2 regions of the Brevibacillus sp. MER 51 genome follow, and region 1 is predicted to be linked to the other one. Evidence: riboswitches for the same ligand, from Rfam matches in the RefSeq annotation. Region 1 holds a riboswitch; the other holds the start of a gene.

Region 1 (5,567 bases):
AAAGAATTGAAAAAGCACGGATTGTTTTTCTCCGTCGATCCTGGCGCGGACGCGACTTTGGGTGGGATGGCTGCTACAAACGCCAGCGGAACAACCTCTGTTCGCTATGGTGTGATGCGTGATCAGGTGCGCGATCTGGAAGTGGTGACGGCAGACGGTCGTATCATCCGTACAGGGAGCATGACAGCCAAATCCTCCTCAGGCTACCATCTTACGGGGCTGTTTGTCGGGTCGGAAGGAACACTTGGTGTATTTACAGAGCTGACCTTGCGTGTTTACGGCATCCCTGAGGCGACAACGGCTGCGCGTGCCAGCTTCCCTTCTGTTCAGGATGCTGTCGATACCGTCGTAGATATTCTCGGCGCGGGTATTCAGGTGGCGAGAATCGAGCTGGTTGATGAACGTTCCATCCAACAAGTGAATCTGTACAAAGAAACGAGCTACCCGGAAGCACCGACGCTGTTTATCGAGTTCCATGGCAGTGAACAAGGGCTCGCGTATGATATCGACTTTGCGAAGAGCATCGCCAATGGACATGGCTGCACGCAGTTTCTTTTTGAAACCGATTCGAAGGCGCGGACGCAGCTCTGGGACGCTCGTCATAACCTGGCGTATGCCTTCCTGCACAAATCCCCCGGGAAAAAGCTGATGGTAACAGATGTTTGCTTGCCGATTTCCGAGCTGGCAGGAGCTGTTGTTGACGCCCGGCAAGCCATTGATCGCGCTGGGCTGGATGGAGCGATTGCAGGGCATGTCGGGGATGGGAACTATCACGCTATCCTGATGATCGACCTGAATGACCCCGAAGAAGTGGCGCGTGCCGAGGGAGTAAATGCCCATCTGGTGGAGTACGCATTGAGTCGGGGAGGAACCTGCACAGGCGAACATGGTGTGGGGGTGGGGAAAATCAAATACCAGCGCAAGGAACACGGAGAAGCACTGGACGTCATGCAAGCTATGAAGCAAGTGATGGACCCAAACGGTATTTTGAATCCGGGGAAAATTTTCGGTAAATAACAGAGGGCCTGCATTCTGAACGTTTGTCGGAATGTGGGCTTTTTCTTTTGCGTAATGTGTCGAAGAGGAGAGGAGAAAGGATGATTATGCAGAATGTAGAAGATTGGTAACTGGTGCATTACATTCTGGTGTGGCAGGGAGGCAAAAATGAAGTCTATTGTTGAAATTGCCAAGATTGCAGGTATCGAAGAACAGCATTTGGAGCTATACGGAAAATATAAAGCCAAACTATCAGATGAGCTATGGGAGCAAGTGAAGGATCGCCCTGATGGCAAACTGATTCTTGTTACAGCGATGAACCCTAACCCGGCGGGAGCAGGTAAGACACTCACGACGATTGGTTTGTCACAAGCATTAAATCATCTGGGGAAGAAAACAATGGCAGCGCTTCGCGAGCCGTCCTTGGGTCCTTGCATGGGGATCAAAGGAGGCGCAACTGGAAGCGGCCAAGCACAAATTCTCCCGGCTGACGAAATTAACCTGCATTTTACAGGGGACATTCATGCGATTACAGCTGCACATAACTTGTTGGCAGCGATGATCGACAATCATATTTTCCACGGTAATCCGCGTGGGCTCAATCCAAAGAAAATCGTCTGGAAACGAGCCATGGACATGAATGACCGTGCACTGCGTAACATCGTGGTTGGTCTGGGTGACGGCAACGGGATGACGCGTGAAGATGGCTTCATGATTACAACTGCTTCGGAAATCATGGCAATCTTATGCCTGAGTGAGAATCTGGCGGACTTGCGCGAGCGATTGAACCAGATCATTATTGGCTATGATTTCGATGATCAGCCTGTACGGGCAGAGGAAATCAACGCGGTCGATGCGATGTGCGTTCTCTTGAAGGAAGCCATCAAGCCCAATCTCGTACAGACAATCGAAGGAACTCCGGTCATCATTCACGGAGGACCTTTTGCCAATATCGCTCATGGGTGCAGCAGCGTGATCGGAACCAAGATGGCTTTGAAGCTGGCAGATTACGTTGTAACAGAGGCTGGCTTTGGTGCCGACCTGGGGGCTGAGAAGTTTTTTGACATCAAATGCAGAAAAGCAGGTCTGACTCCATCGGCTGCTGTCGTGGTCATTACAGTTCGCTCGTTGAAATACAACGGCGGGGTAAAAGTACCTGATCTGGCAGAGGAGAACTTGTCTGCTCTGGAAAAAGGCTTCGAAAACGTCAAGCGCCATCTGGAAAACCTGCAAAAGTTCGGTGTGCCAGCAGTGGTGGCGATCAATCATTTTGCGACAGATACCCAGGCAGAGGTGGATGCCGTCATTGCGCTGTGCCAAGCGGCCGGAGCCGAAGCGGCGCTGTCCAAAGTATGGGCAGAAGGCGGAGCAGGTGGTGTCGAGCTTGCTGAAAAAGTGGCTCGTGCAGCAGAGCGGCCTTCATCCTTCCGATTCTTGTATGAAGATAACCTCAGCATAAAAGACAAGATTGAGACAGTCGTAAAAGAAGTATACCGTGGATCAGGGGTTGTCTTTTCGCCGCTGGCATTAAAAACGATCCAAAAGGTAGAAGAAATGGGCATGTCCCATCTGCCTGTGTGCATGGCGAAAACCCCGTACTCCTTTACGGATCGCGCTGATCTGCTGGGAGCACCTGTTGACTTCACGATCCAAGTGAGTGAAGTGCGCATATCAGCAGGAGCTGGTTTTATTGTGGCACTGACTGGTAGCTTGGTTACCATGCCAGGCCTCCCGAAAAAGCCGGCTGCTGAATCGTTATATGTAGACGTGGATGGCCAAGTGATCGGATTAAGCTAGTCAAAAAGTTTGACAAAAAGCTGACAACTGTAAAAGGTTGTCAGCTTTTTTTGTATTTTTGAGGTTTATTATCGGAAAGTTATGGGAAAAGAAAGGTGAGATTGAAAAATGTGAACTTAATTGAAAAACAACAAGGAATGACAAAGGCAAACTTGCTGAAAGGCAGGGACGCAAAGCCACGGGTCTAAGGTCGAGAGTCAAGTGACTTTCGCAGCTAGGACAGCCGGGTTGCCATACCGTAGTCATGATGGGCTGTCGGTGGGCAGTCTTTTTTTTGTTGAAAAAAGAGAAGGGAGAAGGGATTCGGTATGAAAAATAGTTTGAAGAATAAGCTAATTATCGTTTTGTGCCTGCTGTTGTTGATAAGTTTGGGTACGGTTTGCGGTGCAAGCTATTGGAGTGCTTCCAATCTTTTGGCAGACAGTCTGGACAAAGAAGCTGAGTTGTCAGCTAACAATCTCTCGATTCGTATCGATGGTTTCTTTAAAGAAAAAATTGAAATTGTAAGAGCAGTGGGAGGGTTGATGTCGGCTGATCAAAATGCCGAGTATGACCTGAAACTCATTCAAGAGGCCCAAAAGAAAAACCCCGAGTTTGAGACGTTCTTCTTTTCGCATGATTTAAGCGGAAAGAATGTGATCAATTTCAAGGGTGAAGTGACTGATATCTCGGATCGTCCGCACATTAAGGAAGCCAGCAAAGGGGAAGGAAAGGTTGTTGTCTCAGAGCCAGTTGTTTCGAAGCGCACAGGGAATAACATCGTGACCCTTGTCGTTCCGTTGATGAAGGACAATCGTCAATACGGTTATATCGGTTCTACGATTCCTATCAATGAGATCCAAAAAAAGGTGTCCGAAGAGAAATTTGGTCAATCAGGCTACGCCTTTTTAGTAAGCAAAACAGGAACATTTATTTATCATCCGAACAGCGAGTTCATTCTGAAGGAATCGATTCTCAATATGGGTATTCTTGAACTTCAGACTGGCTTTGAAGACATCAAGCAAGGGAAGCATGGAATTGCCCAATATAATTACGAGAATACAGAGCGATTTGCTTCGTATGCTCCTACCAATTTGAACTGGGGTATATACATCACTGCACCCGTAGCAGAGCTGCATGCCCCTGTCGATCAACTGTCAGTCCGATTGATGGTTATTTCCCTCATCGTATTGGCAATTGGGGTTGTCCTCGTTTATTTCTTGGCTGTACGCATGGTGAAACCAATTGAGCGTCTGAATCACGCCGTAAATGTAGTGGCGCAGGGCAACTTGAAAGAGACCGTAACGGTTGACGGAAAAGACGAGATTGCGGTTCTGTCCCGTGACTTTAACCAGACGGTATCGCACTTGAAAAATTTGATTGAAGACGTATCACTGTCGTCTGATCAAGTACAGCGTTTTAGTCAGGAAGTATCTGAAGGTATTAAGCAGGCGACAGAAAACATCAACCAAATCGGCTTGTCTATTGCACAGATTTCTGAGGGAGCAGAGGCGCAGGCAGCCAGCTCGCAGGAAGTCGCATTGTCGATGACTGACATGGCAGCAGGCATCGTGAAAATCGCGGAGACGTCTGCACATGTTTCTGAGGCTGCCCAGATAGCAACAGAGCAGGCAGAACAAGGAACTGCTGTGGTAGAGCAGGCAGTTCTCCAGATGGGAAGCATTGGCGAGGGAACATCGAAGGCGACAGTAGCCATTGAACAGCTCAACAATCGCTCCAAAGAAATCGAAGGCATTCTCGATACGATCAGTCAATTGACCTCACAAATTAATTTGCTTGCCTTGAACGCTTCGATTGAGGCGGCACGTGCAGGCGAGCATGGACGTGGGTTTGCTGTAGTTGCGGGTGAAGTAAAAAAACTGGCGAACCAATCCGAGGAATCCGCATCCAAAATCGCGATGCTGATCGGGGAAATCCAACAGGATACTCGTCACGCAGTAGAGGTCATGACAGCGGGCAACCAAAACGCACAGCAAGGTATTCAACTGGTCGAAGAGGTTCGCGAAATCTTTGGGCATATTTTGGAATCTTCCCGGAACGTTGCTGCGCACATTTTGGAAGTATCCGCCGCGTCAGAACAAATGTCAGCAGGTTCCCAACAAGTGAGTGCTTCTGTAGATGAAATGCATAACATTGCAAAACATGCTTCACTCGACGCGCAAACAGTGGCAAAGGCAACCGAAGAGCAGCTTCAAGCCATCCAGGAAATTGGCCAGTCTGTCGAGCATTTGAATGCAGTGGCAGAAGAATTACAGCAAGGAATCGGTAGGTTTACTGTATAAGAAGCAGCTCTACAGGTTGTAAGTCCTCTTCTTTGAAAGGGGGGATGCCATTAGGGGATGATGGAGTTTGTTTCTACTAACTAAATTCATTACCGTTTAACAGGAGGAGAACCCAGATGAAAAAATTCACAAAAACAATCTTGGCGAGCACACTCGCTGCAACTATGCTCATGACATCAGGAACAGGTGCTTTTGCCGCAACAGCGGTTAAGCCTGTCCAAACCGTAGCTGCTGAAGCTGCTAAAAAACCGCAAGCGAAGAAGTTTGAGTCTCGCTTGGACGAAATCATTGCGAGAGGCTATATCCTCGTAGGTACTCCAGGTGACTACAAACCGTTTACATATTTGAATCCGAAAACAAACCAATTCGAAGGTTACGATATCGATGCGATGAAAGAATTCGCAAAAAGCCTGGGAGTAGAGGCGCGTTTTGTTCAAACATCCTGGCCGACACTGATGGACGATCTGTTGGCAAATAAATTCGATATTGCTG
Region 2 (5,567 bases), on a different contig from region 1:
GTGCCTATATTATCGGCCTGGACAACACCTTATCTTTAGAAGAAAAACTAGCCCAAATAAGAAAATTCGCGGCTGATCATCATTTTGGGGTGAGAGAGATCGCATGGATGGCGATTCGAGATTCTCTCTTGCATGATCTGAACCATTCCATTCAACTCCTGAGTGAATGGGTACTTGATACCGACCAAAATATTCGCCGTTTTGCGGTAGAAGCCACACGCCCGCGTGGTGTCTGGTGTAAGCATATTGACGCATTGAAGAATGAGCCCGCTCGCTGCCTGCCTTTGCTCACACCAGTGAAGTCGGATCCAGCCAAATATGTTCAAGATTCTGTAGGGAATTGGTTGAACGATGCGAGTAAATCACAACCAGACTGGGTGACACAGCTTTGTGACGAGTGGCTAAAAACCTCTGATACAAAGGAAACAAAAAGAATTATCACCAAAGCGAAAAGAACGATCCTGAAAAGTCGCACTGAACAGAAATGATGAACCGAATCACACATTTATCCCAATTTTATTTGTTGAATTCATTATCCGAGGAAAGTTTGCGCTTAATTGATCAATTAACCTCTCTAACCCCTTTTCCCAAAAATACGTGCATTCAAACACCAGAAACTTTTTCAGAAGGCTTCTACTTCATCAAACAGGGAAAGGTACGTTTATATAAAGTAAATCGGGATGGTCGGCAGTTCACATTCGATATCCTCGGGGAAGGCAATGTGTTTGGAGAAGTGGATCTCCTCTCATTAGGTACAAGGGAGATGTATATAGAAGCCATCGAAGACTGCCTCATTTGTAGAATGAGCAAAGCAAAATTTGAAAGCTACATCATTGAACATCCGCAACTGATGATGAAGATCATGAAGATCATTAGCGATAGAATGGTTTCGATCAGCCAAGCAGCCGAAAATCTTGCCCTTCTCCCTTTACAAGATCGCATTATTTCCACGTTGGTAAAGCTTGCCGATCAATTTGGCAATCCTAACAGTTCGGCGTTTCAACAAATTGACTTACCTCTTTCCCATCAAGAAATCGCCAATTTTGTTGGGGCATCCAGGGAAGCTGTGACGGTAGCATTACGTGCTTTAGCAAGAGAAGAACTGATTCAAACAGGCTTTAAATCTATTTCTATTCAGCGGGACAGGATTTTGAAGAAAATGTAATCCAGTTTACATCTTTCGCTCAAAAAGAAAGATATCGTAAAGCCATGGCTTCTACTATTCTTTCGAAAAAGAGGGGAACGACATATGGATAAACCACATTTTCAGAGCCTGCGCGAAGAGCTAGATTTTACAACCATTCAAATAGCAGACTTCCTCACCCGTGAAGTAACAGATGCATTTACAAGATCAATCGAGGAGCTGCGGACCTCTGAACTGGCAAAGGGCTTGCCGATTGGTTCGATTGCGCCTGATTTCACGTTGAACGATCACACTGGCAAGAACATTACCTTGTCGGAAGAAATCATAAAAGGTCCTGTCGTCCTCACATTTTTCCGTGGATCATGGTGCCCCTACTGCAATTTGGAGATGCTAGCGTACCAAAAACAGCTCGATACGATAACCTCTCTGGGTGCTCAATTGTTTGCCATTAGTCCACAATCTCCTGCACACTCTCTTACTATGCAAGAGAACAATCGTCTGAGCTTCCCCGTGTTATGCGATACCAATAATCAGGTAGCAGAAAAATACAGACTCATATTCAGACTGCCTGAGTATTTACATGATACCTACCGATCATTGGATATCGATCTCAATCATTTTAATAGCGACGATTCCTGGACACTCCCCATACCGGCTACTTATATCCTCGATAACCAGGGCGTAATCCGGTCAGTATCCTTAGATCCTGACTACAAAAAGCGAATGGAGCCTACTGAAGTTATAGACATTCTGCGCACCCTAACCTAACGCCATACTCCCTACTTAATGAAGAACCAGTTGATACGGCAACTGGTTTTTCCGTACGTTCATATATTATGAACAATTAGTTACTTCTCCCTACCAAAACTTGACACAGCTAATACAAATGGCTTATATTTTGCATGATTATGTCTAGCAATTTTCGACACACTTTTACAATTTTTGCTAAAAAATGCAAAAGGCAAAGTCATCGAAAGGTGGCGACGCAAAACCACGGGTCTACAGTCTTTGACCATGATAGCCGGGTTGCCATCATCTTGAGACCATTTTTTCGATGTTGGTAGCTTCGGTTGTTCCATTTCGTTGGAACGGCCTTTTTTTGTGTTTCGTTTTTTGAAAGGAGGATGAAAGCACTTTCATTTTTGCAACAGATGGAAAAACATAACTTTTGGGACGTCAAACATACACAACACGGTAATCAGAAAATGATGGAGTGGGGAAGTTATGTACAAACTAGTAGAAACCGTACAAGAGTTAGCCAAATTTCATGAAATCAAGGAAACAGTATGGACAAGCATGGGCTTCGAGATGGAGTACGCGAAAGAAGGCTCGGCTCAGTTCCTCTTAATCGCCGAAGATGGTGAAGCAGGTGGAACATTTGAAATGACGCCCTTTTCCAAATCAAGTGCTTATATGAAATCACTTTTTCAGGATGTTGTTACAGAAGATATGAAAGTAATGGAGGTAGACAGTCTCGCTGTTCTGCCGAAATACCGAGGACAACTGGGGCAAAAAGGAATTTGCCTGATGATAGATTACGCTGAAAAGCATGGTTATACCCACGCTATCGGGGTAGCAGATCCGACCTTTTTTAAATTTATTAACACGAAGTATCAAGTAAAAGCAACTCAGACCAAAGATATCGTCTTTTACAAAGGGGCCGATGCTATTCCGACCCTTTTCCATCTAAAAGATGTCTATGACAATAAGCATGATCCGAAATATTCCTGGTACAATACGTCGTCATCCAACCAAGTAAAAGTCGAGGTAGGTGGGTAACATGGATAACATGGATAAAATTGATTTATTGAGAAGAAGAAACAATTGGGTCGTAATCGTATTCGCAAGTATTATTACGGTTGTTCAGGTCTTAAACCTCTTTCTAGGCGTTTCGTACACATTCGTTTTCACAATTCTGGGTATTTTGTATGGCGTACTGGCACCTTTTGCTTACATCTCCAATCGCCCGAGCTTCCGTGAAAAAGCAGCGCCCTTCATGAAGTTCTTTAACTTCGCCGTAATCGGGATCTTCATGTTCATCGTAGTCGGACTGGACCCGCATATGATCAATATCATGACCATTATGTTCTTCGTAGCAGTCATGGGGATTTATCAAGACCGACTCATCAATATTTTGACGATTGTATCGACATTGGGCATTGTCTCTTATTACTTCCTGACACAAAGAGAAACGATTTTCCATTCGACAAGCAATCTCGATCTGATGTACTTCCTGCTCACCTTCTGCTTTGTCTCTATCACGAGCATGATGCATGCTGTATTCAATAACAAGTTGCAAGAGGAAAGTGAGCAACAGAAGCAAGAAGCGATTGCCTCGAAGGAATCGTTGCAACGTGTTCTGGATAAGATCAATGAATCACTCACCTCTATGCAAGACTATCAAGAGAATTTGAACAAGGTAACGGACGGTGTCAATGTTCGCGCTGTCGAAACCGTCGCTTCCCTGCAAGACATCATGGAGTCCTTTACTGTCCAGACCAGCAATACAGACGAGCTGCGTCGGGAAATGAGCTCGACGAATTTGCAAGTTGAGGACATGACCCGCTCTGTCACAGAGATGCATGAGTACGTAGAATCGACCAAGGAAGCCACTAGCGAAAGTGGAAAACGCATTGGCAACATCGGTAATGACTTTGAACGATTCATCAAGGACATCCAAGGTACGAACCAGCTAATCCAAGAGCTCAATAAAGAAACCGAATCGATTGGAAAAATCATCCAAACCATTTCCGAGATTTCTGCACAGACCAATCTGTTGGCACTCAATGCCACGATTGAAGCGTCTCGCGCAGGCGAACACGGCCGAGGATTTGCTGTCGTCGCAGATGAAGTACGCAAGCTGGCAGAATCCTCCAAGCTATCGTCCGAGTCGATCTCGAGCCTGCTCATGACCATCCGCGAAAAAATGAAGCTCGTATCGGATATGATTTCCGAGTCGCAGACTTCTTTTGAGAAAAATAGCGAGGGCATTCTCGAAGTACAAGAAATGTTCACCAATGTAGACAACTACATGCAAAACTTCGCAGATAAAACGAAAAACCTGCAAGAGTTCATCGTCCATGTTCACAGCATGATTCAGGAAGTCGGCGCAAAAGTAGAAGTCAACGCAGATATTACCGACAAGAACAAAGAGAGCCTGGAAGAAGTGCTTGTGCTCGTTTCTGAGCAAAAAGACGAAGTCGTTAAGGTTTCTGGCGGCTTTGAGAAAATTGAACAGCAGATGCGTGGTCTCCATATGTAATCTTCCTGCAACCGCCTTTCACTGGCGGTTGTTTTCTTTTCTCATTTTGTAACCGAACAGGCATACAATAGAAATATTCTGATATTTACGCTTTAAAAGGAGGCACATCATTGATGGATGCAAGAATCGAAACCAAAACGATTCAGACCGATCGATTGCTCGTTTCCTACCTGACAGCAGGCGTACCGGAAGGAGAACCGCTTCTCCTCATTCACGGCAATGCATCAGCCAACCTGTTCTGGGATGATACCATTGCAGCTCTATGTGACCAGTACCGTCTGTATGCACCTGATATGCGTGGCTATGGAGCAAGTGAAGCATTGCCCATTGATGCGACACGCGGTTTGCGAGACTGGTCGGATGACCTTCATTCGTTTATTCGGGCATTGGACTTGCCAACGCCCATCCATCTTGCCGGCTGGTCGTTGGGTGGCGGGATCGCGATGCAGTTTGCCATCGATCACCCGCAGGAAGTCCGCTCTCTGATTCTCATCGCCCCCATGTCCCCTTACGGCTTTGGTGGAACCAAAGATATAGCTGGTACCCCGTGCTACAGCAGTTTCTCAGGCTCGGGTGGGGGAGCCGCCAACTCTGAGCTGGTCAAAAGGATTGCAGCCAAAGATATAGGCAATGAATCTCCCTCCAGTCCTCGCAATGTCATGAATCAGCTTTATTTCAAGCCCCCATTCCAAGTTGGCCCAGAGCAGGAAGACCGTTATGTGAACGCAATACTCTCTACGAGAATAGGAGAGGACTTTTACCCCGGTGCCTTTGAATACGTAAACGATTGGCCCAGTGTTGCTCCCGGAACGACAGGGATTACGAATGCGATTTCTCCCAAATACGTAAATTTGTCCGGTATTGTCCAGATGGAGCCGAAGTGTCCGATTTTATGGATTCGCGGTGCGGATGATGCCATTGTCTCGGATCAGTCGCTGGCTGATTTCGGTACGCTGGGCAAGCTTGGCTATGTCCCCGGATGGCCGGGGGAAGACGAATATCCCCCGCAGCCGATGGTCTCCCAAATTCGTGACGTGCTTGAACAATATCAGCGCGCTGGTGGTTCTTATCAGGAGATTGTCATGGAAAATGTGGGGCACGCTCCACACATCGAGAAAGCAGAGGAGTTTATCGAGCTCATTCGAAAAACCGTCAGGGCAT

Evidence for each region. A riboswitch is a leader RNA that binds a small molecule or an ion and turns the genes downstream of it on or off. The one in region 1 is predicted to bind cyclic di-GMP.
Region 2: it holds a riboswitch for cyclic di-GMP, as region 1 does, so the genes downstream of both, M3630_RS29405 (GNAT family N-acetyltransferase) here and M3630_RS14320 (methyl-accepting chemotaxis protein) in region 1, are expected to answer to the same signal.

The regions. Positions count from the first base shown of each region.
Region 1 is NZ_JAMAUS010000006.1:40,821-46,387, forward strand. Features, by position in the region: gene M3630_RS14310 (FAD-binding oxidoreductase) at 1-1,017, shown strand, start outside; gene M3630_RS14315 (formate--tetrahydrofolate ligase) at 1,165-2,793, shown strand; cyclic di-GMP riboswitch class I at 2,929-3,029, shown strand; gene M3630_RS14320 (methyl-accepting chemotaxis protein) at 3,102-5,075, shown strand; gene M3630_RS14325 (transporter substrate-binding domain-containing protein) at 5,192-5,567, shown strand, end outside.
Region 2 is NZ_JAMAUS010000027.1:23,654-29,220, forward strand. Features, by position in the region: gene M3630_RS29390 (DNA alkylation repair protein) at 1-488, shown strand, start outside; gene M3630_RS29395 (Crp/Fnr family transcriptional regulator) at 488-1,165, shown strand; gene M3630_RS29400 (peroxiredoxin-like family protein) at 1,250-1,912, shown strand; cyclic di-GMP riboswitch class I at 2,095-2,178, shown strand; gene M3630_RS29405 (GNAT family N-acetyltransferase) at 2,369-2,923, shown strand; gene M3630_RS29410 (methyl-accepting chemotaxis protein) at 2,916-4,406, shown strand; gene M3630_RS29415 (alpha/beta hydrolase) at 4,520-5,567, shown strand, end outside.